Regions from separate parts of the Exiguobacterium sp. s128 genome, predicted to be linked through region 2. Evidence: riboswitches for the same ligand, from Rfam matches in the RefSeq annotation. Region 2 holds a riboswitch; each other region holds the start of a gene.

Region 1 (7,711 bases), on a different contig from region 2:
ACCCCGAATGGGGTCTTTTATCAAGTGTCCACCATTCAGGGTTCAGTTCACTAAGGGAGAATCAAATGGGTTTTGTTCGTTTCGTCAGCACGTTTTAATTTGTATACTTCTTGATAAATTTCCGGTCAATCCATTGCTTGAGGTACCAGCTGAGCCGGCTCGTCTGATAAAAACGCCCGTACAGCAGTGTCGCTTGTTGGTCGCCGAGAGCGAGAATCGTCAAATAACGCTGTTGCGGGCGAAACGCCAGTAAACGCTCCTGATTCACGAATCGGAGAAGATTTTCAAGCAATACCGGTGCCTGACGAACGGCCGTCACACCGTTTTTAGGTGTGTTCGGATACGCGGTCAGCGTCGCACAGTCACCAACGGCAAAGATCGACGGATCCTCTAGTGCCTGCAACGTCTCATGGACGAGCAGGAAACCGCGCGTGTCACAGTACAAATCCGATGCCTGAAATAGTTCGCTCGCACGGGCACCGCCTAAAAACAACATAGCATCCGTCTCAATCGACTGACCGGACCGCAAGCGAGCCGTTTGATCGTCCAGCGTGTCAAACCGATCGACGATTCGTTTAACCCCCAGTTGATCGAGCCGTTTCGCAATTTTCATACCTGCCGGATGACCACTGAGCAACGGTTCTTCGTGGATCAAGGTGACCGGGGTACCGTTCGACTGAAACGACGCCGCCATCTCGACTGCCGCGGCACCGCTGCCGATGATGACAGGGGAGGCCGCTTTCCTGAACGTCTCGAGTGCTTGATCAATCTGATAATTCGGTTTGATCGTCACCCGTGCCGGTGCACCGGCAACATCCCAGTCGCGCGAGCCGATGTTGCACGACACGATATCATACGACAGGACCTGTCCAGACTGGCAAATCACCTGTTTATTCGCCGCGTCAATCCGAGTGACCCGGTCCTCGATCCACGTCTTACCGTTGTGCTCACACAACGCTTTGACATCAATCCGGGTCTCATCGAGCGTATAGGTTCCGTCGGCTAACCCCGAGAACATCCCGGAATAATACTGATAGCGCGAAGGGTTGATGACGATCCAGTCGACATCCGGATGACTGCCTTGTTTGATACATTCTAAATGCGCATGACCCGCACCTACTAAGACGATTCGTTTCACGACGTTCACCTACTTTTTTGAATTCTTTGCATCTGAGACTGTCATTCCCTTATGTAGCGGGATGTAATCTCCCGCTTGTCAGACAAAAAGACGAAGGGACGTCGCGATGCTGCTGACCAGACCGAAAAATAACAGATCGAAGCGGGTGACGACCGGTCGGACATAATACGTCCGGTTCGCTTGGAACTGTCGTGCTTCCATCGCAATCGCAATCTGTTCCGACCGGATGATGCTTGTCGTGAACAGCGGCAAACTGATGTCAAAAAACGTCTCCCAGGGCCAAATCGACCGTTGCTGACGGACACGTCGGGCTTGACGAATCGTCCGGATCGCTTGCCGAAAGATCGGAATAAAACGAATGCCGGCTAAAAACCCGTACGCCAACCGGACCGGCAGGCGACATTGATGAATCAGGCTCATGACGAACCGTGTCGGATCGGTCGTCGCAACGAACGTCAAGCTCAAAAAAACGAAAGCGAGCATCCGGATCGCAATCAACCAGGCATGATCGAGACTTTCTTCCGTAATCCGAAACCAGCCGAATGTCCAAAGCTCGGTGCTGCCCTTCCCAAACGCCGCCATCATCCAAAACGTCAACAGAAATAAAAGGGAATAGGGGGCCAGCCGTCTGATGAGTGTTGTCAGGGGCCAGCCGGAACGTACGAGACCCACTAACGCCAACAGAAGCAAAGCGAGTGTCACCCGTAAACTGGACGTCGTGATTAGCAAGAACATGACATATAATAACGTCCCGAGCTTGACCGAAGGATTAATACGTGTGAGCAATGACTTGTTTTCCTGCACGATGCTTCACCTCCTCGAGTTGTTGATAGAGAAACGACAGCGGACGGACGAGTTGGTGTCGTGCGAGAAGGACGGGTTTCATAAGGAGTGCGGAAGGTGTTCCATCGAACTGAAGACGTCCTTCACCTAGGACGAGGACACGATCCGCATAGCGATGAACCAGTTCCATGTCATGCGTCACCATGATCACCGTTGTTCCTGCCTCCTGGGCTTGATGTAACACGTCGATGATGTGTGCCGTCGTCTCAGCGTCTTGTCCAAAGGTCGGTTCATCGAGCAACAAGACAGCTTTTTGCTCCAGTAACATCGTCGCGACACTCAAACGTCTTTTTTGTCCGAGGCTGAGCGCGAGGGGAGATTGATCCGCGACATCGGTCAGTCGATAGTGACACAAGGCGGTCTGGACCCGTTCTGGATCAAAGGCAGCACAGCTGATGGCCAGTTCTTCTGCGACCGTCTGTTTGAGGAACTGGAAGTCCGGTTGCTGGAAGACGAAGCCGACTTGTGCGTAAAAAGCACGGTCCTTCCATTTCCTCAGGTTCGTTTCAAACAACTGGACGCTTCCTCCGTGCAGCGGAATCAATTTCGCTAGCATCTCGAGCAACGTGCTTTTCCCCGCACCATTCGGTCCGACCACCATGATCCACTCACCACGGTAGGTCGTCAAAGAAAGATTTTCGAAAATCGTCCGGTTTCCGCGTCTGGCGGTTACGCCCGTCACATCGAATGTCGTCTCGTGAAGGACGCTTGGACGGTCGACATCACGTTTTCGTAAGTCAGCGGCTTGGGGCGAGTCGCCCGGTAACGTCTCCCATGTGTACGGATAGAGAAGCGGCGTCGCAATTCCGTGTTGGATCAGCACGTCACGTTGCTCACCGAAAATTGCGTCCGGTGTTCCGTCAAGCAACAGTCGCCCCCCATGTTCAAAAACCAGTACCCGGTCGGCAAACGTCACGCACTGATCGAGCTGATGTTCAATCAAGACGAGCGTCAATGTCGGATCATGATGGAGTTCTTCGATCAGTTCCATCATCATCCTTTGACCGTGCGGATCCAGTTGCGCCGTCGGTTCATCAAGCAACAGGATGTCCGGCTCAAGGGCGAGGACACAGGCTAAAGCGAGCCGCTGTTTCATCCCACCGGACAGCTCGGCAATCGGTGTCGTCAAGGCAAGATTCAGTCCGACGCGCACAAGCAACATCCGGATTCGTTCCTGCATCTCTCCCGGATTGACGGAACGATTTTCCAGGCTAAAGGCGATTTCTGCTCCGACCGTCTGCATACAAAACTGATCGTCCGGTTGCTGAAACAGAATCCCGACTGTTCCGTCCGTCGTATGGTGCCCCGTGACCTCTGCTTCGATCGTGTCCGGCAACAGTCTCGCCAATACATGTAAAAAAGTGGTCTTCCCGCTGCCGCTCGGTCCAATCAGCAACGTCGTCTCGCCTTGATGTAACGTCACCGTCAAGTCGTCTAGGACGGCCTGCGTTTGACCGGGATAGTGGACTGACAGGTGCTCGCACTGCATCATGCGGCACGCTGCTTCCGTTGCCGTCCGACCGCATAACCGTTCAGCGTCCCTGTCTTGACGAGGGCGTCGACGATGACTTTCGCGAGCAATCCGCCGAGTAATGCCCCGCTGACGAGTTGAAGTGAGAACGTCAACAGAAGTGTCGTCGTCGTATAATAGGCAAATCCATTCACGAGGAGACTGTAGACCATACTTCCGACGGCGGCGAAGACACCGGACAGCATCAAGGTGAACGTATTAAATTTCCGGTATCCGAATACGGCAAAGGCAACTTCCGCTCCAATTCCTTGCGCCAGCCCGATCAATAAGGCAGACAAGCCGAAATGACTTCCTGTAAACAATTCGACGGCAGCGGCGACGACTTCCGCAATCAAGGCGGCTCCCGGTTTTTGGATGATGTAGGCGACAAGGGGACTGGCGACGACCCAGATGCCGAACATCCAATTTGAGCCGACCGGTCCGAAGATCGCCGAAATCGGTAACCATAATGTCGACCAACCTAAGTACAGGACACCACATGCGACGGCAAGCATCATCATGACGATGATTTCTTTCATTTTCCAACTGTTCATACTCACTTCTCCTTTGAATGCACACCCACAAAGAAACCGCAAAAAGACCGCCCTCTATGAAAAGAGAGCGGTCGTGTAACCTGCAAGGCGCAGAAAAAGAGCACGAAGAGTCCGCTCCACTTTCCTACGCTAGTATGAACTAGATCAGGTTCAAAGGGTCCGAAGTAAATCGTCTCAGCCAAATGGGCTCCCCTAGTGGATGTGTAAATGATGTGTACATTCTTCACTGTACGGCTGTCGCCCGGACTTGTCAATATGCATAAAAAAAACCCTCCGCGAGGGGAGGGGAGAAAAGATTACTCTTTGTCTTCTTTGTTTTCTTCAGCTTGCTCTTCAGAAGTTTTTTCTGAATCATCTGCTGTGTCTGCTTCAGCTGCTTGTGCCTCAGCTTCTTCGATTTCTTCAAGATCTGCCTCAAGTGTCGATTCGACGACAGCAGCGACTTGAATGTCACCTTCTGTGACGACTCGGAAATCTTTTTCTTCCGGCAGATCAGCTACTGTGATCGAATCTCCGATTGCAAGATTCGTTACATCGACTTCGATGCGTTCCGGTAATTTATCTGGTGTTGCTGCAACTGTTACTTTAAAGAGTGTTTGTGAAAGGAAGCCGCCAAGTTTCGCGCCAGCCGATTCGCCGACAAGGACGATATCCGTTTCGACTTCTGTTTCTTCATCCATTTTAACCGCGATGAATTCCACGTGTTTGATCGTTGGTGTAAAGATGTCCATATCGAGCTTGTTGATCAACGTGTTGACTTTTTTGCCGCCGATTTGAAGGGCAACCAAGACGTTTTCACCGTGATCGCGGACGACTTTGACTAATTCTTTTTCATCGAATGAAATCGGTGTGCTTTCCACTTTGTAACCATACACGACACCAAGAGCTTTTCCTTCATGACGTAATTGCTTTCTAAGTGAGCGTGGGCGTACTTCGCGTTCTTCTACTTTTAATGTTACTGACATGTTCATTTCCCCCTTGAATTTGGTATAGCTCTCAAAAGGTAATGAATGTAGGAGTGGAACAAAGACGTTCCGGTACAGATGATCTACGAATGCTATTTCAAATTGATTTCATCGATAATGAAGAACCAAGTGAATAAGTAGCATTTCTCTCCCAGGTCATTACGCTGATATTGAGAAAAAATGTTGAAAAGCGACCGTGTTGTACGGTGCTAATGTAGATATACCCCCAGAACTCAAAAACTAAAACCTCTTTTTTAATTTAACCTCGTCCAAAAACCTTCAAACCCGTTGCTAGACAACGGGTCAAGGCAGCTTTTATTTTTTTAAGATAATGTAAAAAACGATGGGGTCAGTTTGTTCAATCCGGCTTTTTTTGTGGCTGCAATGGAGGTTCCAGCAGATGGACGAGTTCACGAAGCGTCAAGATTTCGGTCGCCCGGTCCGTCAAGACGGCATCAATCATCGTCGCCTTTTTATCTTGTAGTTCGGTCATCTTTTCCTCGATCGTTCCTTTCGTCAATAACTTGATGACTTCGACAGGCGACTGTTGTCCGAGACGATGGGCCCGGTCAGCTGCTTGCTGTTCGACGGCAGGATTCCACCAACTGTCGTACAAGATGACGGTATCAGCGGTCGCCAGATTCAATCCGGTACCACCTGCCTTGAGGGAAATCAAAAACAAATCGACTTCTCCTGCATTAAACCGGTCACATAAAGCGACCCGATCTTCGATTGGTGTGTCTCCGGTCAAAACGAAATGTGTCAATTGCCGCTCAGCCAACCGTTCCCGGATGCGGGCTAACATCTTCGTATACTGTGAAAAAATCAAAATCCGGTGACCCGCTGCTATTTTTTCCTCGATCAAGGTCATCAATAAATCAAGTTTCGTCGATTCGCCTGTATAGTTCTCGACAAATAAAGCCGGATCACAACAAATTTGTCGCAAGCGGGTCAATCCAGCAAGCAACTTGATCCGGTCCTCACGTTTCGTTTCGTCCAAATGACGTAACGTGTCGAGTTGGAGTTTCGCCAAGTAGGAGGCGTACAATTTTTTCTGCGTGGGTCCAAGCTCCGTGTAATAATGCGAAAGTCGTTTCGTCGGGAAATCATGTAACACTTCCTGTTTCGTCCGACGCAGTAAAAAGGGTTGGAGAAAACGTTTGATTTCCATGTGAGACCAGTCTTGGAACGTCCGTAAATCAGGGAGCAGGGACGGAAAGATTACCCGGAAAATCGACCAAATGTCATCTGTCCGATTCTCAAGCGGTGTACCCGTCAAGGCAAACCGGCGTTTCGCCCGCAGACGACGCAATCGAACGGCGGTCTGCGCGGTCGGATTTTTGAAGTGTTGGGCTTCATCAAAGATCGCTAAATCATATTCGATTTTTTGATGCGCGTCCATATCGGCGCGGAGCGACGGATACGAGATAAGAAAAACACCATCCGCTGGCAGATCACGTAACGCCTGCAATCGTTGTTTCCGTGAACCTGCCAACAGATACACCGTTTTCGCCGGCGCGAATCGAGCCAGTTCCGCGGCCCAATTATGTAAAAGCGAAGCAGGCGCCACGATGAGCGTTCGTCCGGGTGGGCGTGTCTCGAGATAACCGATGGCTTGAATCGTTTTCCCGAGACCCATCTCATCGGCTAAAATCCCATGACAGTCCCGCGCAGCCAGGTTGACCAAAAATTGTATCCCCGCACGTTGATAGGGATACAGTTGTTGATGAAGCGCCTGCGGAAGCAGTAATGGAATGTCACGACCGTTCTTCACTTCAAGCCATCGTTCCATCAAGTCCGCATGAAGATGAAGGAAGGATGCTCCGACAAGATGTTTTAAGTTGGCAATCGCCGGGACACGGATGCTTGCTTCTAGCATATCCCGTTCCGTGGTTTCCAGCTGCTGAAACAGGCGTTGCAACTGTTCAAACGCCCGGGTCTCAAATGAGACATACTGACCACTCTTTAACCGGTGATAGGTCTTCCGGGTGACAAGGGACCGCAAGACCTGCTTCAGTTCCACTTCCGGTATCCCGTCCATTGAAAAGCGGAAGGTTAACCAATCCAGGCGGTCCGTCGTCTCAACATCGATCCGCGGATGAAACGGTCCGTTCGGTAAGGATTGACGGATACTTTCCGTCACCTGAACGACGAGTTTTCCGTAAACGACACGGGGGTCGAGCCATCCTTTCAGAAACTGGTATTCCGCCGCTTCTTCCTCTAACCGATAGCGACCGTTCCGCTCGAAGAAACCACTCTCCGTCACGTAGCGGAGGACCGCTCCTTCGATTGACACATCGCGCCCTAGCCAGTCCGTCTCTTGTAACGGATTGATCCGAACCCCCTGATAGATAAACGTCACGAGCAGTTCGAGTCCACCAGCCTCCCGGTCCAGTGCCAACTCGACCGTCGGCGGACCGCTGACGAGCCGTTGTTTGAGCGGGGGACTGAGCCAAATGTCTGCGAGATTCCGTAACCGGTCACGCGTTTGCAAGAGTCGGTCAAAATACGCGGGACTGATGATAAAACGTTGTTGCGCCGTGATACTTTCCATCGCAATCGCCGAACCGCTGACATCAAACCTGATTTTTGCCCGTTCCGTTTTGCTTAATGTTTGCAAATAGGCCGTCACCGCCGCGTCTTCCGTCTGCCGTGTCGTCGTGAACGGACGGATCAGCGGACGGTTTCCGGCAGGTTTGCC
Region 2 (7,711 bases):
AATACTTCTAATTTTCCGAACTGTTTATATAGATCGGTAACTTGAATCATAGGTTCCATCTGATTACCCACTCTTTCTCATAGCTTTTTCGACTTGTTGACCAATCAAGGACAATCCCATGACAAGCACGAAATAGACGAATCCTGCAAATAACAACGGTTCAAAGTATAATGCTTTTTCTCCACCGACGACTTGTGCCCGGCGCATGACGTCAAGTACACCAACCGTCGAGATCAGCGCCGACTCCTTCGTCAATGTGATCAATTCATTCATGATGGCCGGCAAGATGTTTTTAAAGGCTTGCGGCAGGATGATGGACCGTAACTGTTTCATGTAAGGAATACCAAGGGCATCCGCTGCTTCCCATTGTCCGCGGTCGACCGCTTGAATCCCGGCCCGAATGATTTCCGAGATATAGGCGCCTGAGTTCAAGGAGAAGGCGATGATCGCCGATTGATACCCGGTCGTGACGTACCCGGTCAATTGCGGCAATCCAAAATGAATGATGGCCAGCTGTAAGATGAGCGGTGTCCCACGAAACACGGCCGTATAGGCGTGACCGACGAATCGAAGAAGCTTACTTTTCGTAATTTTGAGAGCCGCGACGACGATACCGATGATCATCCCAGCGATGGCCGCGACGACGACAACTTGAAACAGAACCGGAATTCCTTGCAGAATATATGGGATTGAATCTTGAATCTTTGTAAAGTCTATCATAACCAATCTCCTAACGTCGCACAAAAGGGATGGGGTTACCCCCACCCCTATGCACTACTCTTATTTTGCTTCTTTTTGGAACCATTCTTCTGCGAGTTTATCGATATCCCCGTTGTCGATCATCTTTTTCAACTCCGTATTGAACTCGTCACGCATCTTGTCCCCTTTTTTGAAGGCAACAGCAGAACCCGTTGGACCATCTTCCTTGATTTGGTATGTTTTCAACGAATCATCTTGATCCATATATTTGACGGCAACCGCATCCTCGATGATCAAGGCATCGATCCGTCCTGTGTTCAATTCTTGAATAATTTCCGGAATTTTGTTTAACGAAACGGCTTCGCTGTCCTTGTAACGATCTTTCGCTAATGCTTCCTGGATCGATCCGAGTTGAACCCCGATTTTTTTCCCTTTTAGTTCGTCATCTGCACTGATCGCTTTATCTTTTGTCATGATAAGGTTTTTCGATTCAAAGTAAATATCCGTAAAGTCCGCATTCTTTTTTCGTTCATCCGTCGGTGTCATACCGGCCATGACGAAGTCGACACGACCGGCACTGAGTGCTCCGAGCAGACTTCCGAACTCCATGTCTTCGATTTTCAGGTCATACCCGAGATTTTTTGTGACTTCCTTGGCGATTGCGACATCAAAACCAACGATGTCATCACCTTTTGCTGTATCGATGTATTCAAATGGGAAGTAATCTGCCGACGTTCCCATCGTCAATACTTTGTCACTCGTCTTTGTCGTACCGCCTGTTGATTCTTCTGATGCGCCACATGCTGCCATCGTGACGGCGAGAATGCCTGCCATTGCCGTTGCTACTAATTTTTTCATCAATAAATTCCCCTTCCAACGCTCAATTGTCAGAACTTTAACAATAGTATGACTTATGTTTTTTTCTAATTCAATACTAAAAAGTTCGACCTGATTTATTGCTTTTAGAATATACGAATATTTATTCATTGTAAAGCATAATTATATATAAATAATGCATAAAACTTGTATTTTCTTTGTTATCTTCCGGTAAATATTTTTTTGATAACGCTTTCAATTATTTTCGTTTGGTGTCTTTTTGAATGAGTAGGGTAGCGACTTCATACAAAAAAGCGCTGTTTCCAGATGCAGAAACAGCGCTTTTAATGGATTACGCGTAAATTTCAATCAATGATTCTAACTTCTCGACGACTTCTTCTGCCGTAAAGGATTCAATATCAAACCGTTCGACCATTGAAAGAATATTTCCATCTTGCATCAAGGCGAATGATGGTGATGATGGTGGATATCCTTCGAAGTATTCACGTGCACGATCCGTTGCTTCCCGGTCTTGTCCTGCAAAAACGGTCACGAAATGATCCGGTTTCACACCTTCCATCCGGTTGATGTAGGCTGCCGCAGGGCGAGCAATCCCCCCTGCACATCCACAAACCGAATTGACGAGGACAAGTGTCAGTCCTTCACGTTTCATTGCCTCCTCGACGCTTTCAGCAGTCGTCAGTTCTTCAAAACCTGCAGCTGCTGCTTCTTTACGTGCCGTCTGAACGACATCTTCAAAATACATTTGAAAATCCATTGTATTATTTCCCCCTTATTTCGTTGTCTTCTTTATTGTACGAGTTTCGATGAAATCTGTCCAAGTCTGTCGCTTAATTCACGTTCGAGGTAAGGTTGTGCTTGAAGCAGGTTCCGAAAAGCCAGATACCGATCGATTTTTTCTTCTGATGGCCGTTTCTGATTTTTATAGGCGCGGATCAAGATATTCTTCGGTGTGTGCTCAAGATCGATGAACTCTAACAGTTGAGTCTCATAACCAACGAGCGTCAACAATTCCGCTCGAATTGAATCGGTCGCAAGCGATGCAAATTTTTCTTTTATTAATCCGTGTTGAAGCATCACATCAAGCGGTGAACATTCCAGTTGCCGATTCAGTTCCTTTTGACAACACGGTACGCTGAGAATGACGGAGGCATTCCAATCGACGGCACGGGCTAAGGCAACGTCCGTCGCGACGTCACATGCGTGTAGCGTCACCATCAGGTCCACTTCCGTTTCTTGATCGTAGTCGTGGACGTCACCGACGCGGAACGTCAAATCATCATATCCAAGATCACCCGCGATTTCTGTACATTCTTCGATGACTTCTTTTTTGAGATCCAGACCCGTGATGTTCAAATCAAATCCTTTGACGACCTTCAAATAATGATACAAAGCAAACGTCAAATACGATTTTCCGCATCCAAAGTCTAAAATCCGTATCGTTCGTCCTGTCGGTAATGCCGTGATGCTGTCTTCAACGAATTCAAGGAACCGGTTGATCTGTTTGAACTTATCGTATTTTTGTCGTTTGACTTGTCCATTTTCCGTCATGACTCCTAAACGAATCAAAAAGGGGACCGGTATTCCGTCTTCTAACAAATGACTTTTCTTCCGATTATGCGATAGTTCGGCTTGCAGACGTTCTTTGACCGTCGTCTTAAGCGATACTTTCATCTTCTTCGACAATTGAAATTGCAGTTCTTCCGTCTCGAATCGAAATAAAAATTGACGAAATTCATCAAAATATTCGTCCATTCGTAAAATAAAGTCTTCTATACTTAAATTCTCATGCTTAATGATCCGTTCATGTTGAAACTCTAATTGGATCGCATACGTATCTCTTAATAGAATCGGTTTTAACTTGATTCGACGTAGATCATTCGATTTGAGACGCGGTCCGCTAATCGTCGCGTGTATGAGGGATGTGGCTTGCAGTTTTTCGGTAAGCAAATCTTTTAGTTGGTGTAATTCCACGTATCGTCCCGTCCTTTTTTGTTTGTTCTTTCGAAACTGTAGCAAATTCACTCCCGTTCGACAAGCAAGTCAGCTTTATTTCAAAAACGATTACTTCATTCCTGAAGGAGGAAAACAACATGTTCAAAAAAATTCTTTCCCAAATCGGTATTGGTGCCGCGACGGTCGATACACGACTTGAACAAGACCAGTGTGAACCCGGTGGAACGATTCAAGGTGTCGTTCACATCAAAGGTGGTAGCGTCGATCAGGAAATCGACCGGATTTACCTCGCCTTTAACACTCAATATAAAGAAGAAGTCGGTGACAACACGGCCTTTACGACTTTCACACTCGACCGGTTCGCTTTAAACGAAGCGGCCTTTACGATCGAAGCTGGCGTCGAACGGGAAATTCCGTTTACGCTTCAAGTCCCTTTTAATACCCCTCTGTCTGTCAGTCAGTCCAAATCCTGGATCGAGACAGGTCTCGATATCGCACAAGCCGTCGATCCATCCGACCATGATGCCGTCGTCGTCAAAGCCAACGACCTCCAATCGGTCATTTTGGAAGCGATGGAAGATCTCGGATTCCGTTTAAAAAAAGCCGATACAGAAAAACTTCCGGGGCGTTTCCGAAAAGATCTGCCGATTGCCCAAGAACTCGAATATTCAGCGCGTGGAACACATTATGCGCATAAGCTTGATGAAATCGAAGTCATCATGCTGCAAGACCGGTCCGGTATTGAGATCGTCTTACAAATCGATCGCCGTGCCCATAGCTTAGGCTCACTGTTCAGTGAGATGGCGGGAGCTGACGAAACGATGACGACGCTGTCGCTATCGAATCAGGAGTTACGTAACGCTGCTACCGTCAAACAGCGCCTTGCTGATTTGATCGAACGCCACAGCTAAAAATAATTTACCGACTGGCAAGACAAAGAAAACTGAACGAATCCTCCTTTTCCAAGGTGGGATCGTTCAGTTTTTTAATGTTTTTCTTTAGTTTAGCTCCCTATTCTTTCCTGTCGACGAAGGGGTCTCGATCGTCTGACGATACGTTTGCTCAAACGTCTCTTCCGTCCAGCCCATCTGCCAAAACATCAATTCGTAATAACAACTTTTGACGAAATGTTGTTTCATCCGTTCCCGTTCTTCGGCACTTGCCCGCTCCGCCAAATCATTCAGACGATCGATTTGTTCAAAGACGACCCGCTCGAACCATTCCGAACTGTATGTCTCAATCCATTGTTGATAAATCGGTGAAGCCGGTGTCGCTGCTTGTAATTGTTGTCCGATCTCATAGTAAAGCCAATAACACGGTAAAATAGCAGCGATGGTCTCCCCGAGCGTTCCTTCACTTGCATGGTGCATATGCGAAATATACGCATATGCTGTCGGTGCCGGTTCGAACTCAGCCAACGTATCGTTCGAGATTTCAAGCAGTTCAAAAAACGATTGGTGCAGACTCAGTTCTGCCGCGTAAGTCGATGTCGCATGCTCGGCCAGTTCAGCAATCGTCGCAAAATCGTGGGCTTTCGAAGCCGCGCGGGCTTGAATCTTCGCAAAATGTTTTAAATAATACGCGTCCTGTAAGACGTAATGGCGAAATTTCGCTTCCGGTAAAGTCCCGTCCGCGATGCCCGTCACGAACGGATGGGTAAAACTACTGTCCCAGTACCGTCTTGCTGCTTGTCGAATTTCTTCACTGAATGTCATGTCGTTTCCCCCTTCTTTAATCAAAAAACGCCACACCCGATGTCAGGTATGACGTGAAAAGACCTCATATAAAGAAGGGTTCACGCCACTTCCCTCCGTAAGTCCAAACTTAATCAGGTTCAAAGGGTCCGAACGTCTTCGTCGTCTCAGTCAGCCTACTGACTCCCCTAGTGGTCGCTATTTGATTTGTTTTGATTTTAGCATGATTTAACGTTTAATTGACCCTTTCTCGTCATTTCCATCCCTTTTTTGTACAATGAACATGGCGGAAGGTGGACGTCCGCTCGTCCTTGAGACCGATTCTCTTCTGAAGACGGTCGATTAGACTGAACTTAGTACCTGATACTTAACTTACGGAGGAATTTATGATGATGAATAAAACAATGACATGGACGGCATCTGCATTGCTTGCTACGACTTTACTGCTTCCGACGGCTGCCTCGGCTGAGCAAATCGTCGACAAAACGATTATTACGCTCGGCGAATCACTGGGTGCCAAAGACAAAGCATGGGTCCTGTCGCGCCTGAATGCACCGGAAGGCATCACGCCGATCATCGCGACATCGGCGGACGAAGAAAAATACCTTGGTAAAAACATCCCCCAGTCGCAACGTGGTGGCGGAATGTATTCTTCGGCCAAAATTGAACTGGCTGAAAAGGGAGACGGACTGTCGGTCGCGACTGAAAACATCACCTGGGTGACAAAAGACATGTACTTGAACGCCCTCGTGACGGCAGGCGTGACGGATGCCGACATTACCATCACGTCTCCTTATAAAGTAACCGGCACGTCCGCGTTGACCGGTATCATGAAAGCATACGATCAGACATCGGCGGAGACCGGCATTAAACTGACGGATGAGCGAAAAGATCTTGCCCAACAAGAACTTTCCGTGACTTCAGACGTCGGAAAGACGGTCGGGACCGATAAAGTGGCCGATTTGATGAACGAAATCAAAGCCGAAATCGCAAAACAAAAACCGGAAACAAAAGTCGAGATTGAAAACGTCATCGTCCAAGTCATCCAAAACAATAACATCAATCTGTCAGATGCGCAGATGGATCGCCTGACCGGATTATTCAATCAAATGGAGCAAGCCGACCTGAACTGGGGGCAAATCGAGAGTGGTCTAAAAGATGCGGGGCAGGACATTCAGGCATTTGCCACTTCGGAAGAAACAAAAGGCTTTTTTGCTAAATTATTTGATGCCCTCAGCAGTTTCTTTAACTCGATTGCCGGTTGGTTCAAATAAAAATATCTCTTTCTTCTGTTCGCGCGTCCATGATAAAATGAACCTATCGAAAACGAAAAGGTGGTGTGGAGGAATGGGTTTTGCTGCGTGTAAAGATTGGCTGATCGAACAACTGTATCTGTTACGCGCGATTTTTCATGGAATGGCGTTCTAAGGGACACGTCTGCCCTTTTTAAAGGAACTCCATAGTTGAAAAATAAAGCAAAGCGTATCTTCCACCGTCTGTAGGAGAGTGCTGTTTGCGCTCTCCTTTTTTGATGCGCTAGAGAGGAATTTCTAGATGATGATTTGCGACCTGCAACACCTTACTAAACAATTCGGAGGTGACGACATCTTAACGGATGTGTCCCTCTTTATCGAACAACACGACCGTATCGGATTGATCGGTCGAAACGGAAGTGGAAAAACGACACTTTTACGGTTGATCGCCACACTCGATTCACCCGATGCGGGTGCGATGTATCAAAAAAGTGGTTTGACGATCGGGTATCTCGAGCAGCTTCCGCAGTTTGATCACGTGCTCACAGGTCTGGATGTCTTATGGACCGCATTTGCCTCATTAGTTGATTTACGCCATTCCCTACAACGTCTCGAACAACAAATGGCGACGGAAATCGAGCAGTTGGACCAGCTACTCGAACGTTATACGCTAGCGACAGAAAGGTTTGAACGTCAAGGTGGTTATTTACTTGATTCAAAAGTCGAACGGATGATCAACGGGCTTCACCTTCAATCGCTCCTCTCTCGTCCGTTTCATCAACTGAGTGGTGGTGAACAGACAAAGATTTGTCTTGGACGAATGTTACTTGTGGAGCCGGACCTTCTGATTCTGGACGAGCCGACCAACCATCTTGATTTAGCTGCCGTCGAATGGCTTGAATCCTTTTTAACGAGTTATGCAGGCGCTGCCCTCCTTGTCTCGCACGACCGGGTGTTCCTTGATCGTGTCGTGACACGGGTTGTTGAACTGGAGGACGGACACCTTCATTTGTACCGGGGAAACTATACGTTCTACGTTTCGGAGAAAGAACGTCTTTTGCTCGAACAATTTCATGCTTATCAGGAACAACAAAAAAAAATCAAGCAAATGAAGGATGCTATTCGCCGCCTGCGGCAGTGGGCGAACGAAGCGTCTCCGCCGAGTGAAAAACTGTTTCGAAAAGCGAAGTCAATGGAACGGGCACTTGAACGGATCGAACGGATCAAACGTCCACAGCTCGAAGCCGAGACTCCGGACCTCGTTTTTTCGGC
Region 3 (7,711 bases), on a different contig from region 2:
CCAGGACCGGATGCGGGAGGTCTATCAACGATGAAACAATATCTGATGTTAACGAACGAAGAGTTAAAAAGAAGCTGGAAAATGATCGTATCGGTCATCCTTGCGATGGCGAGTATCGAAATCTTGACCGTCGTCGGACGGGTTATCTACGAAGAAAACCAGGTGCAGGAATATATGGTCTATGCGAAATTGTCCGAATCGGAAGCCCTGCGTTCAATTGGAAAGTTATCGTTTGAGCAGGCTAGTTCTTATTTTAGTTATATCATTATGATTGGAGTCGTTCTCGTCATTTTGTATGCAATTCAAATCTGGTACCGGGATTGGTTCGGTGAATCCAAGTACATATACCGCTTACTATTGTTACCGGGCGGCCGGGCGAAAATCTTTTTTGCCAAATGGACATCACTGGCTCTCGTCATCATCAGTTTCATCGGATTACAATGGGTGGTCATCCAGCTCAGTTATGTCATTTTCAACTGGCTGATCAAAGATGACTACCGGGAATCGTCCTCACTCGGCCTCTCGATGACACTAAAACAGCTGTATACGATGAGTTTAGTCGATCTGCTTATCTTTATTGTTTTATCATTATTCATTGTCAGTTTTTTGTTTATGCTCGTGTTACTGGAACGGTCTTACCGCAACGCTAAAGGAATGCTATTTATCGTTCTTGAAGTTGCGTTTCTTCTCCTCGTTACGATAGGCAGCATGTATGTGATTGAAAAGCTGGATATCTTTTTATCACAGGAAATATCAGCAATCATGATGGCAATCTTTGTTCTCTACTTTGTCTATATGATTTGGAAAAGTTTGCGCCTATTAAAATGGAAAATTTCGGTCTGAGGAGGACGTCATGCGAAAATTTAACTTTGTACTTATACTGGCTGTCGTCAGCTTCCTGACGATAGGAGTCTACACCATATTTATTCAATCAATCGATGAATCCGACTTTACCGTTGAGACGGTCAAAGGCGATCCAACACAACCGGCTGTCCGGTCTGTTCAAGCGGAACTTTATGATCAAGGATTAAAAAAGGTGGATTACAACGTTGGACTGGACGGTCGTGTCGAAAAAACGACGGATAATTTGATTAGTGGCTTGTTTGAAAGTCCATATAATGAGAATGGTGCACCGGCAGACTTCCGGCGCTTCATGCGTTCCGATTACGTCAGTACGTTGGAACAGGAATGCACCTCATATGCGATGGGTACGCCGGACAATAACAAATGGGAACTGCAGTATTGGGAGAATGGCAAACAGCGTGTTGTCAAAAAAATCTTTCCGGCACCTGCTGAAGCTCGGAAGTTAGGTGAAACCCAGCTCTATCCGTATAAACAGATTGGAAACAGTTTATATGTCCTTGCAGAGGATTATCAAATCGATTCAGAAACGTTGTTGTACAAAATTGATTTAAAAGGCGATACGATTCAAAAAATCAATTTATCCGTTACTTCTAAAGATGAAGTATCTCTTTTAGGAATTCATGATGAAACGGTTGTCTACTATACGACGGAAAGCATTGAAGGATCAGATGAGACTGAGGAAAAATTATACCTGAGCGATGGGGAAAAAATCCAACGCTTAAAAGGATTAAAGTCGTTCAGTACTGAGCAAACTGGACTGAGTGCGGATGGAACAAAACTGATTGTGGTTGAACGTGAAATGAAAGATTTCAACTGGACCGTCTATGATCTGGCGTCAAAAAAATCAGAAAAACATAAGCTGGATATCCCATTAGTGATAGACGAGTTCGGGTTAGACGAGTTCACCGAGCTGAAAGATGGTTTGATTTACACGGCGAATCGAACCGGTAACGGTGTCATCAATGTTCTTGTCATTGACCCAATATCAAAACGTGTCTTGTATGAAGGGAATATCAAAGACAAACTGAAACGAAAAGAAACGTCATTAAATTCTCTTATTCTTGATTGATTGACCTCTTACGTTCTACACAAAAACGCAATCTGAAACTCACAAAGAGTTCCGGATTGCGTTTTTTGTTTCACTGATATGATTTGAGGAGGATGTCTTGTTTTGTATAGTAACTCCACGTCAGGTCTTGCGATTCGACCTTTTTCGTCGTCACGGCAACAAATGTATTTTTACCGGTATAGATCCCGACGAAGTTCGGCGTTTTCGCTTTTTTCGCTTGTACGAACAACAAGTCACCCGGCATTGCTTTTTTCAGTGTGACGGTTTTCAACGGCATCGCGGCCTGTTTCGCAATCGTCCGCTCGAGTGTCAGACCACTCTTTTGATAGACATATTGTGTGAAGCCCGACGCGTCAAAACCTTTTATCGTCGTGCCACCTTCTTTATACGGAGTCCCGATTAACGACGTCGCCAGTTTAGCGATCGCTGCTTTCTTTTTGGCGAGTGCTTTTTCCGACAACGGTTTTTTCGTTTCGACCTTTGTTGGTGTCGCAGCGAACGTGGCGACCGGACTGACTGTCGCCGTCAGTAACAAAGCGGTTAATGGAAGAGTGTAATACGATTTCATAATCAAAACTCCTTTAAGTAGTTGGAATGGATAAGCTGTCCTTACCGTACCACGGTGATTGACAGATTAAGCAACAAATTGGATACGTTCACCTAACAAAGTTGTAAGGTTCGGTCTGAGGAGCACTACACGTCCAGTCCCATGACGAAAAAAATCCTTTCACGTGCGCCTCGTCCGAGAACACATAGGAAAGGATTTCTTTTAAATGAATCTTCGTCACGCCCGCTGATCGAGCCGATGACTGACAGCCGTCAAAGCGGCTGCGAGTAAGGCAACGGCACCACCAACGAGGGCGATATTCATGATCGGACCGTTTGCATAGACCAGTCCGCCGAGGGCAGAACCGAAGGCAATCCCGACATTGCTTGCGACGGGCATCAAGGACGCGGCCAGTCCTTTTGCTTCCGGATTGAACTTTTCCGCTAAATCAATCAGATAAATTTGCGTCGATGTCGTCAGTAAGATCGACATCAGCGACATCAAGGCAATGTTGATCAGACCCAGTGAGACGGATGCCGTCGTCACGTAGAGTGCGGCAAGAACGATCGCCTGGACGATAAAGACGAACCGCAATCGACCGATCGGATTCCGGCTGGCGATTTTCCCCGCTAAGATATTACTGAAAATCGAGACAACCCCGTACGCAAGTAAAATCGGACTGATCCAGGTCGACGGCAACTTCAGTTCCAGCTCGAGAACCGGGACGAGATACGTGTAGACGACATACGTCGCACCAAATCCGAACGACGGGATGAAAAAGGCAATCATGATTCGCGGATTGGCGAGTAGACGAAGTTGATCCCGAATCGAACTGGTTGCTGCTGATTGCTGGACCGGAATGACCTTCAGGACAGCGAGCAGAGCGATGATACCGAGACTGCTTGTCAGCCAAAACGATGCGGCGTACCCGGCATGCTGACCAATGAAGGTACCAATTGGAACACCGAGGACATTTGCCATCGTAAATCCGCCGAAGATGAATGAAACGGCGACACCGCGTTTTGCGATCGGGACACTGTCGCTTGCGACGACCATTGCAAGTGAAATCAGGACGCCTGTCAGAACAGCCGTCACGATCCGTGACAACAACAACAGTTCATAATTCGGTGCGATCCCGCTACAGATGTTCAGGATGATCCAGACGAAAATCAGACTGAGCATTAACTTCCGTCGCTCAAGGTGTCCGGTCAAGGACATCGTAATCGGTGTCCCGATCGCGAAAGCAATCGCAAAGGCAGAAACGAGCGTGCCGGCTTTGGCAATCGTGATGTTCAGACCGTCTGCGACTTCAGATAAAATACCGACGATGACGAATTCGCTTGTTCCCAGGACAAAGGTCAACATGGATAACGTAGCGATCAACAGCCAGTCGGCTTGACTCAAACGAGTCGATGATGATGACATATACATTCCTCACTTCTGGCGCATGTGCGCAAAAAAACTATCGTTTATCAGAATAGCATGATTTGCACCGGTCGGAAACCGGATTTAGAGGACGGTGAAAAAGAAGAATTATTGCGAATAGCATGTCAATTTCGCTTGCTGAATATTCGGGTATACTGAAGAAGTAAAGACAACTAAAAAACGAGTAAAGGACGTGACGGAACATGCAAGCAACAGTCACTTGGAATCAGAAGATGGGCTTTAGCGGTGAGACCGAATCCGGGCATCACCTGGCGATGGATGCGGCACCCGACAACGGAGGCGACAATCAAGCTCCGCGCCCGACGGAGTTGTTACTTCACGCCGTTGCCGGCTGTACCGGCATCGATATCGTCTCGATTTTAGAAAAGATGCGCTTGACGCTGACGTCATTTGAAATGGATATCGAAGGCGAACGGGCGGATGATCATCCCCGGCGTTTCACGACGATCTCGATTCATTACCGGCTCGAAGGTGATTTACCGGACGATAAAGTCCGCCGGGCGATTGCCTTATCAAAAGACAAATACTGCTCGGTCTCGCAATCGCTGAACGCGGAGATTGAAGTTTATTACTCGATCAACGGCGTCCGGAACGAGGAACCGATTTGAAACGGATGGTTCCTGTTCTGTTAGCAAGCGTTCTGCTCGCCGGTTGCGCCGACGAGCCCGCAAAACCGGCTGCACCGGAACCGAAGCCGGCGAAGAAAACAAAGCCACCGCAACCGGACCGGCCTTCTGCAGCTGAACGGGCGGAAAAACAACTGAAAGAGACCATCTCGAAGATGTCGACAGCGGAAAAAGTTGATCAGTTGCTATACATCGGCGTGACGGGAACAGCTCTGACGCAAGCGGACCGTCAATTACTGCAGGACCATGTGCTTGGAGGCGTCTTGTTACTCGGTGGCAATATCACCTCGACCGATCAGCTGAAAACCTTTACGGCAGCGATTGGCGAAGCGCAAACGGCGGACGAAAAAGCGTTCCTTGGTTTTGATGAAGAAGGCGGGCGTGTCAGCCGGGTCCCGGATGCCCGACTCAAATTATCACCAAGTCTGTCGTTTGGTCATAAAAATGATCCTGGTTTGATGAAGGAAGTCGGACGGACACTCGGTTCAATTTCCCGTTTTTACGGCTTTAATATGGACTTCGCTCCAGTTCTTGACGTCAACAGTAATCCGGCGAATCCAATCATCGGCGACCGGGCGCTCAGTGCGGACCCGCAACAAGTGGCACGGCTTGGTGTGCCATTGATGCAGGGCATGAAGGAAGAGGATATCGTGCCGGTCGTCAAACATTTTCCGGGACACGGCGATACGACCGTCGACTCGCATGTCGGTCTGCCGCGGGTCGATGCGACGAAAGCGGAACTTGAGAAGACGGAGCTGGTCCCGTTTAAACGGGCGATTCAAGACGGGGCTGAAATGGTCATGGTCGCGCATATCCTGTTCCCGGCTCTCGACAAAAATCGTCCGTCCTCATTATCGAAAGAAGTCATGACCGGTGTGTTACGGAGTGAACTGAAATTTGATGGTGTCATCATCACGGACGATCTCGTCATGGGAGCCATCACAGAACGGTACGGATTAGCTCAAGCGGCAGGTCTTGCACTTGAAAACGGTGCGGACATGGCGATGTTTTCCTCACCCGGCGCGTACGCGTCCGTTCACAAGGAAATCATGGCGCGGATCAAACAAGGGAAATTGTCGGCAGCCGATCTCAATCAGAAAGTCATGCGGGTCTTACGCTTAAAACAAACGTATGACTTGTCGCAAACGAAACGTGTCGACGAATACCAACGCTTGATCGAGCAGGTCAAAGCGGTCGAATCGGACATGCGACACTAATCAAGGGTAGAACAAATCGGACTACCCGTGGTAAACTACAGGCGTACCATACAAATCAATATCTACACTAGGGGAGTCTCGTAGCAGACTGAGACGGAAGTATCCGGACCCTTTGAACCTGATCTAGTTCGTACTAGCGGAGGGAAGTGGTATCCGATCATCTATCGAGGGAACGCCAAGCGTCGCCCTTTTCGTAGGACCACTCCATCAGTTCATGGGGTGGTCCTTTTTCGTGTGGAAAGGAGGGGGAACGATGTCACATTTACACCTGATTACAACCGGACGCGACAGTAAGGAAGTGTTGGAACAGACCCTTCCACAGCTCGCAATGTCCGTCGATCGCATCCACTTACGGGAGCCAACCTGGTCAGTCCGGGAATTGGTTTCCTGCATTGATACGTTGCTCGATCAAGGAGTCCGGGCAGACCAGCTGGTAGTCCATGACCGGCTCGATGCAGCACTCGTCACCGGCACGACCGTCCAGTTGACACGCCGCAGTCTGTCGGTCGAGCGTGTCCGGGCACAGTTTCCGACGATTTTCATCGGTCAATCGGTTCACTCGTTGACCGAAGCGATGGTGGCGGAACAAGCCGGCGCCGATTACGTGATGTATGGTCATATTTTTGAGACGGATTCGAAACCCGGCGTGGCGCCACGGGGGCTCGATGCGTTACAGCAAGTCGTCGACTGGACATCAATCCCGGTCATCGCCATCGGCGGAATCAAACCGGAAAATCTGTCTGATGTCTTAACCACCGGGTGCAGCGGAGTTGCCATCCTGTCCGGGATTTTGGGTCAAGCCGATCCGGCGGAAGCAGCCGGACGGTTCCGGACGGTGATTGGACGATGAAACAACCGGATGTATTAATCGTCGGCGCCGGTATCATCGGTTTGACGCTCGGATATGAATTGTTGCAGCGGGGACAAAGTGTTCACGTGCTCGATCAGTCGGCTGTCGGACAAGGTGCGACACGGGCGGCAGCGGGGATGCTCGCGACGGACGAAGAACTGTCGGAACCGTTACATGCGTTAGCGGCAGTGAGTCGCGTACTTTATCCGAAGCTTGTCCGTCAATTGTTCGACGAGACCGGGTTGACGAGCGGCTATCTCGAACTGCCGTTTCAGCTGCGCCAGACAAAGCAAACCGTCCAATTTGAACGGGTCGGTCAAGTCGATCCTCCATTGCTTGTCCGGGCGTTACGGCAAGCGATTGAGCAGCGGGGCGGAGTGATTGAAGAACAGGTAAGTGTCTTGCGTCTTCTGCGGGACGAAGGGACGGTAACCGGGGTGGAGACAAGCCGGGGACAACAGGTTGGACGGCAGGTCGTCATTGCTAGTGGACGAGGGTCGGAACCGTTGTTGCAAACAATCGGGATTCCGATTGATACGCTTCCGGTCAAAGGTGAATGCCTATCTGTCCGTCTCACAACCGGTCGACTTGAGCAGACTTTGTTTCATGAGACGGTGTATCTTGTCCCGAAAGCAGACGGACGGATTATCATCGGCGCAACGGAACACGTGGGTGAGGAGTCGACGACGGTCAACGCGGGCAGCGTCTCGGACCTGTTGGCGGCAGCAATTGACGTGTATCCGCCGATCCGTGATGCGGCATTGATCGACATCTGGTCCGGTGTTCGCCCGCAGACCCGTGACGGGTTACCGTATCTTGGACGGGTCAAAGGAATTGACGGTTTGTTGGTCGCGACGGGACATCACCGGCACGGCATCTTGCTCGCTCCGGTGACAGCACAAGTCCTCGCTGATTGTGTCATGAACCGAAAACCGGAAGTTGCACTGGAGGCATTTTGTTGCAGACGACACGAGGAGGAGAATACATGCAAATCCGATTAAATGGGAAAGACTATCGACTGGCGGAACAAACGAAGACGCTACACGACTTGATTCAGCAGTTAAACATTGATGAAGAGGTCGTCATCATCGA

What was found. Region 2 has a riboswitch for thiamine pyrophosphate ahead of tenA (thiaminase II). Riboswitches for the same ligand answer to the same signal wherever they lie in the genome.
Region 1: linked by a shared signal. The riboswitch ahead of KNQ13_RS11625 (ECF transporter S component) and the one ahead of tenA (thiaminase II) in region 2 are both predicted to bind thiamine pyrophosphate.
Region 3: linked by a shared signal. The riboswitch ahead of KNQ13_RS11330 (thiamine phosphate synthase) and the one ahead of tenA (thiaminase II) in region 2 are both predicted to bind thiamine pyrophosphate.

The regions. Positions count from the first base shown of each region.
Region 1 is NZ_JACSMT010000031.1:17,989-25,699, reverse strand. It holds gene KNQ13_RS11640 (FAD-dependent oxidoreductase) at 95-1,138, opposite strand; gene KNQ13_RS11635 (energy-coupling factor transporter transmembrane component T family protein) at 1,217-1,942, opposite strand; gene KNQ13_RS11630 (ABC transporter ATP-binding protein) at 1,908-3,473, opposite strand; gene KNQ13_RS11625 (ECF transporter S component) at 3,470-4,045, opposite strand; TPP riboswitch at 4,150-4,249, opposite strand; gene KNQ13_RS11620 (50S ribosomal protein L25/general stress protein Ctc) at 4,342-5,010, opposite strand; gene KNQ13_RS11615 (DEAD/DEAH box helicase) at 5,369-7,711, opposite strand, start outside.
Region 2 is NZ_JACSMT010000011.1:52,999-60,709, reverse strand. It holds gene KNQ13_RS06590 (amino acid ABC transporter ATP-binding protein) at 1-50, opposite strand, end outside; gene KNQ13_RS06585 (amino acid ABC transporter permease) at 64-720, opposite strand; gene KNQ13_RS06580 (transporter substrate-binding domain-containing protein) at 781-1,557, opposite strand; gene KNQ13_RS06575 (BrxA/BrxB family bacilliredoxin) at 1,868-2,293, opposite strand; gene KNQ13_RS06570 (class I SAM-dependent methyltransferase) at 2,326-3,510, opposite strand; gene KNQ13_RS06565 (sporulation protein) at 3,630-4,403, shown strand; gene tenA (thiaminase II) at 4,491-5,207, opposite strand; TPP riboswitch at 5,281-5,386, opposite strand; gene KNQ13_RS06555 (DUF1002 domain-containing protein) at 5,576-6,460, shown strand; gene abc-f (ribosomal protection-like ABC-F family protein) at 6,741-7,711, shown strand, end outside.
Region 3 is NZ_JACSMT010000029.1:22,834-30,544, reverse strand. It holds gene KNQ13_RS11365 (ATP-binding cassette domain-containing protein) at 1-34, shown strand, start outside; gene KNQ13_RS11360 (hypothetical protein) at 31-843, shown strand; gene KNQ13_RS11355 (hypothetical protein) at 854-1,933, shown strand; gene KNQ13_RS11350 (C40 family peptidase) at 2,004-2,501, opposite strand; gene KNQ13_RS11345 (MFS transporter) at 2,718-3,911, opposite strand; gene KNQ13_RS11340 (OsmC family protein) at 4,109-4,534, shown strand; gene nagZ (beta-N-acetylhexosaminidase) at 4,540-5,769, shown strand; TPP riboswitch at 5,829-5,931, shown strand; gene KNQ13_RS11330 (thiamine phosphate synthase) at 6,023-6,619, shown strand; gene KNQ13_RS11325 (NAD(P)/FAD-dependent oxidoreductase) at 6,616-7,620, shown strand; gene thiS (sulfur carrier protein ThiS) at 7,605-7,711, shown strand, end outside.